DNA from 3 places in the Rhodococcus erythropolis R138 genome. Region 3 is predicted to be linked to each of the others. Evidence: riboswitches for the same ligand, from Rfam matches in the RefSeq annotation. Region 3 holds a riboswitch; each other region holds the start of a gene.
What was found. A riboswitch is a leader RNA that binds a small molecule or an ion and turns the genes downstream of it on or off. The one in region 3 is predicted to bind S-adenosylmethionine.
Positions count from the first base shown of each region.

Region 1: another riboswitch for S-adenosylmethionine. It lies ahead of H351_RS00275 (aminotransferase class V-fold PLP-dependent enzyme); the one in region 3 lies ahead of H351_RS32965 (putative leader peptide).
Region 2: another riboswitch for S-adenosylmethionine. It lies ahead of H351_RS12780 (LLM class flavin-dependent oxidoreductase); the one in region 3 lies ahead of H351_RS32965 (putative leader peptide).

Region 1 is NZ_CP007255.1:57,555-59,816, forward strand. It holds gene H351_RS00275 (aminotransferase class V-fold PLP-dependent enzyme) at 45-1,370, opposite strand; SAM riboswitch class IV at 1,424-1,538, opposite strand; gene H351_RS00280 (PucR family transcriptional regulator) at 1,599-2,262, opposite strand, start outside.
Region 2 is NZ_CP007255.1:2,724,199-2,726,460, forward strand. It holds gene H351_RS12775 (phosphodiesterase) at 31-936, shown strand; SAM riboswitch class IV at 1,015-1,128, shown strand; gene H351_RS12780 (LLM class flavin-dependent oxidoreductase) at 1,111-2,262, shown strand, end outside.
Region 3 is NZ_CP007255.1:5,393,320-5,395,581, reverse strand. It holds gene H351_RS24735 (FAD-dependent oxidoreductase) at 1-311, shown strand, start outside; gene H351_RS24730 (GNAT family N-acetyltransferase) at 320-910, shown strand; SAM riboswitch class I at 928-1,022, shown strand; gene H351_RS32965 (putative leader peptide) at 1,016-1,120, shown strand; gene H351_RS24725 (ABC transporter substrate-binding protein) at 1,258-2,262, shown strand, end outside.

The DNA of each region.
Region 1 (2,262 bases), 900 kb from region 3:
GCCATGCTAGTTGTCCGTTCGAGTTTTCGGGGACCGAGCTCAGCTCAGACGCACTCGGCTGCGCCGGCGTTGTCGTCTGCGGCTCCGAGGAAGGGGCGGGTCTCGGGCACGGGGTTCCACGCACCGGCAGTCTTGGCGTAGTTCCAATCACGCTGATTCGAAACCAGGATGTTCACGGCGTCTACCAACCGCGTCACGTCGTCCGAGCTGCTACCGAGGCCGAGGCTGGCGCGAACTGCACCGCCGGAGAGGCCGAGGCGTGCGAGAACCGGGTGTGCGCAGAAGCGACCGTCGCGAACTCCGATGCCGTGCTCGGCGGAGAGGAATGCGGCGATTTCGCCCGCTTCGAATCCGTCGACGGTGAAGGTGACGATTCCGACGGCGTCCGGTGCGTCATTCCACAGTCGCACGAGCGAGACGCCCTCGATGGCGGACAATCCGTCGGTGAGCTGGGCGGTGAGTGCCTTCTCGTGCTCGGCGATGACGTCGAAGTCCAGCGCGTGCAGGGTTTCGCATGCGGTCGCGATGGCTGCCGCACCGAGAACGTTGGGGGAACCTGCCTCGTGGCGGGCAGGCGCGCAGGCCCACTCCGTGGACTCGATGGTCACCTCACGCACGGCGCCGCCGCCGGCGAGGTACGGCTGAGCCTCGTCGAGCCAGTCACGGCGTCCGACCAGAACACCCGCGCCGAAGGGCGCATAGAGCTTGTGACCGGAGAAAGCGATGTAGTCGACGCCGCATTCCTGCAGGTCGATGCGACGGTGGGGAGCCAGCTGAGCAGCGTCGACGAGGATACGTGCGCCGCAACGATGAGCGATGTCAGCCAAGCGTGCAATCGGCAGGATCTCGCCGGTCACGTTGGAGGCACCGGTGATTGCGAGCAGCGCTGCAGGCTTGGTGCACAGTTCACCGATCAGACGCTCGATCGTCTCTTCGATGGTGTCTGCGGCGGTGACGATACGAGCGTCGTTCCACGGCAACAGGTTTGCGTGATGTTCGACGTCGAGGACGACGGTGCTGCCGGGAACGCACTGCGCAAGCAGGTTCAGCGAATCGGTGGTGTTCCGGGTGAAGACGACAACCTGATCGTCGGCACAGTTCACGAAACGAGCAACGGATTCACGAGCGTTCTCGTAGGTGAGCGTGGAGATCCGGGACGCATAGCCGGCACCGCGGTGGACGCTGGCGTATGTCGGCAGCAACTCGGCGATACGGTCGGTGACCTGGGCCAATGCCGGCGCACTCGCGGCGTAGTCGAAGTTGGCGTAGGAGCATTCGCCGCCCTGAACCAATGGAACCTGCAGGTCAGCACCCGAAACCTTGGCAATCGCGGTGGTGCGGCAGGTGTCGGCACTCAATACAGCAGTCATCGAAGACAATCCTCACGTTCAAGGACTCGTTCGTCGGGTGATGGCCCCGGAAGAGTCCGCGCTTGCCGCATTCGTTTTCGAACGCAGCCGGGTCGTCACCCGGAGCACCCCACCGCGGAGGAGGGTTGCCGACCAGCAAGCCGGGGCTGAACACTGGTACTCGTGACCTGGCAACGAGGATGGCAGGAACCTCCCGTGCTTGTCAAGACGAAGCCGCGAAGATCTCCGTCAGGGCGCGATGGTCCGGCAAGCAAGGTGGAGCGCGAGTCTCGTTTCCGGATCTGCGAGATCCACCGAGAGAAGGCGCTGAATTCTATCGATCCGACTCGATACGGTGTTGCGGTGCAAGCCCATTCGGGTTGCGGTGTGAGCCAGAGACGATTCTTCGTCGAGGTACGTCGACAGAGTCTCGAGCAACTCTCCATTCGAATCGCGTAGCGGCGCGAGCAGTGCCGCGGCTGCGGGCTGAAACGTGTCGGTTCGCGTCCACGCCAGCAGCAACTGCGCCAGACCCAGGCGGTCCACGTGCAGGAAGCGGCCTGTCTGCGACCTCGAACCCGCGAGCCGAGCGGCATCCCCGGCCTCAGACAGGGACGCACCGATTCCAGCCGGACCGTCGTGTGCGCGTCCCACACCGACCCAGGTCTCCATCGTGGGTTCCAACCTCGCCTGAGCTGCACGGATGCTCTCGGCGATCCTGGTGATCGACTCCGGTCGCGGCTCGCCCGGCAGAGTGGTCCACGCTGCCCAGCCGTCAGCCTGTTCCACGACATTGGCGCCGATTCCCTCGGCGGCGAGGGCGTCTGCGACCTCACTGCGCCTGGCCACCAGGTCGACCTCACCGACCGCCAGGACTTTGATGCCGATATGCCATCCGTCCAGTGCCCAACCC
Region 2 (2,262 bases), 2.7 Mb from region 3:
TAAGCGTCGGCAAGCGGAAGCGAGAGACCGATGAGCGTTCGGAATGCCGAGTACCCGCGTCCGAAGCATTTCCTGGTGCACCTCAGTGACACGCATCTGGTGGCTCAGGGGGAGTTGTACGACGCCGTGGATGCGTCGACGAGATTGCGGGAAGTGCTCAGCGGGATCGTGGCCTCGGGCGCACGCCCGGATGCACTGATATTCACCGGCGACCTGACCGACCAGGGACACCCCGACGCATACGCGGAATTGAAAGCCATCGTGGAACCCGTGGCGGCCGAGATCGATGCGCAGGTCATCTGGGCGATGGGCAACCACGACGACCGCTCTACTTTCAGGTCTCTGCTGTTGGGCGAGGACGCCACCGATCATCCCGTCGACAACGTCTACGACCTTGACGGACTGCGGGTGATCACCCTGGATTCGTCGGTTCCCGGTCACCACTACGGTGAGATCTCGGATCGTCAATTGGATTGGCTACGCTCAGAATTGGCGGTGCCCGCGCCCGACGGAACAATTCTGGCGCTGCATCATCCGCCGGTTCCGTGCATTCAGGATCTCGCGGTTCTGGTGGAGTTGCGCGATCAGTCCCGGTTGGCAGACGTCTTGCGTGGCAGCGACGTCCGGGCGATTCTTGCTGGGCATCTGCACTATTCGACGACGGCGACGTTCGCCGGCATTCCGGTGTCCGTGGCGTCGTCGACGTGTTACACCCAGGACTTGAACGTGGAAGTCGGTGGTCAGCGTGGTCGTGACGGGGCTCAGGGGTGCAACCTGGTGCACGTCTACGACGAGACAATTGTTCATTCGGTCGTTCCACTCGGCGCGCACGTGACGGTCGGTGAGCCTGTCGACGCGGCCGAGGGAGCCCGGAGGCTCAGCGCTGCCGGTATTCGAATCCTCGAGAGCGAAAAGGCGGCACGCTCGATCATCTGAGGTGGCAGGCGGTTTCCGGCACCCCGGCGCAGTTCTGGGTGATTGCCGGGCTGTCGCGTACTCACTACCGTCGAGGTAGGTGCAGAGCTCCAGCAACAAGGACCGGCTAGCTGGACGGCAACCCTTCATGCCGATGGGGTGCCCCGGAATCACACCTGGCGATACGCGCGGTGCGTGTCGCAAGCGGCAGTCGCCACGAGAACCGTCAGTCGGGTGCTGACGGTTTCTGCGGTCGGCACTGTGCGCTCCCGAGTAGTTCTCGAACAGGAGTATGCGCCGATGACCTCCACCCCCTCTTCTCATCTTGCTCCGTTGCATCTCGCCGTAGCGCTGGACGGTGCCGGTTGGCACCCTGCAGCCTGGCGAGAGCCACACTCGCGCCCGAGTGAGCTGTTCAGCGCGTCGTATTGGACTGACGTGGTGACGACCGCCGAGCGTGGTCTGCTCGATTTCGTCACCATCGAGGACAGTCTCTCGGTGCCGGCCAACCCACTCGAGCCCGTCGACGACGCGGTTGATCGGGTGCGCGCTCGGCTCGACGCACATCTCGTGGCCGCCCGACTGGCACCGATCACGAGCAACATCGGCTTGATCCCGACCATCACCACCATTCACACCGAGCCGTTTCACGTGTCCAAAGCCGTTGCCACGCTGGATTACACCTCGCGCGGTCGCGCCGGATGGCAGGTGAAGGTTTCGGCGTCGGAATCCGAGGCAGCACAGTTTGGGCGTCGCGACATCCCCGCGCTCACCGATGCCGACCGTCAGTCGATCGTTTCAGGCGTCCTCCCGGACTTCGTGCGCGACCTGTTCGACGAAGCTGCGGAGGCGGCTGACGTAATCCGGCGACTCTGGGACAGCTGGGAGGACGGCGCCGAGATCCGCGACGTGGAGCAGCGCCGGTTCATCGACCGAGACAAGCTGCACTACATCGACTTCGAGGGAAAGTACCTCTCGGTCCGTGGACCGTCGGTGACTCCGCGCCCGCCGCAGGGGCATCCCGTCGTTACCGCGTTGGCACATCAGCGGGTCGCGTACGAACTGGCGGCGCGGACGGCCGATCTGGTGTTCGTGACGCCGTTCGACGACGAGCAGGTCACGGCAATCCTGGGTGAAGTGCGAGCAGCCGAAGAACACGTGCAGCGCACCGGCGAACCTCTTCGGGTCTTCACCGACATCGTCGTCTTCTTCGATACGCCGGAAGAAACCGGAAAGGAACGGCTCGCTCGCCTCGACGCGCAGGCCGGCGCCGAATACCGTTCGGACGCGCTGACCTTCACCGGCTCTGCTGCGGAGTTGGCGGATCTCCTGCTCCGGTGGCAGCAG
Region 3 (2,262 bases):
ACGCGACCGGGCCGGTGGTGACTCCGCAGACCCGTGACTACACCCCTGGTATCGACGGAGAGCAGCGATTGGTGGAGTACGCCGAGTCGTGGTTGCCCGGTGTCGATTCCACCCGTGTCGAGTCGCTCACCTGCCTGTACACGAGCACGCCGGACAGTAACTTCGTCATCGACCGAGTCGGAGCCGTCACGGTGGCGGCGGGGTTCTCGGGGCATGGGTTCAAGTTCGGTCCGGCCTTGGGTGAACTTGTGGCGGACCTCGTCGACGGAACCACCCTCGCTCCGGAAGTTTTCAGGCTGGGGGAGCGTTGACCAGATTCATGGAGGAAAGTGTTGTGGCACTGGAGCTCGGAACTCGGCAGCTCGAGGGTGTCGGAGCGGTAGAGGTCTATTCGGTATCGCAGGACGATCCCTTGGCAGCTCCACTGATCGCGGAGTTGGCACTCGAATACAGTTCGCGTTACGGCGGGACTCGCGAAGCGATGCTCGAGGATCTCACGACGTATCCGGCAGAAGAATTTGCCTACCCTCAGGGTGCGCTTCTGGTGCTCACCCACGACGGTCTGCCGATCGCCGGTGGTGCGTTTCGTCAATTCGATTCCACCACTGCCGAACTGAAGAGAATCTGGACATCGGTCGACTATCGGAAGCGCGGCCTCGGCAAGGCCGTCGTTCGCGAGTTGGAACGAGAGATCGAACTTCGTGGATACAACCGGGTGTTTCTCACGACGGGTCCTCGGCAACCCGAGGCCGTCGCGCTGTATCTGTCCAGTGGATACACACCGCTTTACGACGCGTCACTCTCGCCCGAAGAGGTGGGCATCCACCCGTTCGAGAAACAACTTCGGGTCCTCGAAAATGTGACTCGAGCAGCAATTCCTACCGACCGGGTTGACAACACCCGGGTTTAACCTCGTACACTTGCGAACGACCATCCAGAGCGACCGAGAGACCTGGCTCATTGAAGTCGCAGCAACCCCCCGAGTGATCGGGTGCGGGTGCTACCGCCAGGACCGATGGAGGAACACGAAATGAAGGCAGTCGAAGGCGGTTTCGATACCGCCTGGTCGCGTCGTCACGTAGACCTGTGCCGCACCGCGGGATCTTTCTGTACCAACTGACCTCGGTCAGTCATTCACACTCAGGCGAGTCGTCGACAAGTCTGTTTTCTCTTCTCTCACAAGTGATTCGTGCTCGATCGCCTTTCTCGTCTCAGGCGACGGGTGCGCTCTTCGGCATGCCTCTTTAGGAGTTCTTGGTGTCTTCGCCCTCATTCGGTGCCCGCAAACGCGCGACCGTAATCGCCGGTATCGGTGCTGTCTCGGTTCTCGGCACCGTCCTCGCCGGCTGCAGCAGCGGGAGTGACAGTGCTGCCGACGCAGGCCCCGCCCAGTCCGGCGGAACCCTTCGCTACGGTCTGTCGCAGGCGCCGACGTGCGCCGATCCGGCCCAGGCCGGCAGTAACCAGACCGTGTATGTCACTCGGACCGTGGTGGATTCGCTGACCGATCAAAATCCCGACACCGGAGAGATCACCCCGTGGCTCGCCAAGAGTTGGGAGATCAGCCCCGACGCCGCTAGCTTCACGTTCGTCCTTCGCGACGACGCCACCTTCAGTGACGGCACACCGGTGACGGCGGATTCGGTGAAGAAGACCTTCGACTCGGTCAAGAATCTCGGACCGAACGCGTCGTTGGCGAAGAGTTACCTGTCCTCGTACACGGGTACCGACGTCGTAGATGCTCACACGGCGAAGATCAATTTCTCCGGACCCAATGTTCAGTTCCTGCAGGCAACTTCGACGCCACAGCTCGGAATCCTCGCCGATTCCACCACCGCGCTGGCATCCGAGCAGCGCTGCCCCGGTGCCGCGGTGATCGCCTCCGGACCGTTCGTGTACACCGACTGGCAGCAGGACAAGAGCGTCAAGATCGCCAAGCGTGCGGGATACAACTGGGCGTCGGACGCGGTCGCGCATCAGGGTGAGGCCTACCTCGACGGCGTCGACTTCACTGTGGTCCCCGAATCCGGTGTGCGGGCAGGCAGCGTGGCCTCCGGCCAGCTCGATGCGGTCAGCGATGCGCTTCCGCAGGATGCGCCGCAGATCGAGGGCGCAGGCGGACGAATCCTCACAAGGCCGAACCCGGGTGTGAGCTTCTTCTTCCAGCCCAACGTCAGTCGCGGCGTTCTCGCCGATCAGGCTGTTCGCCAGGCCATCATTCCCGCGATCAACCGCCAAGAACTCGTCGACACCGTTCTGGAT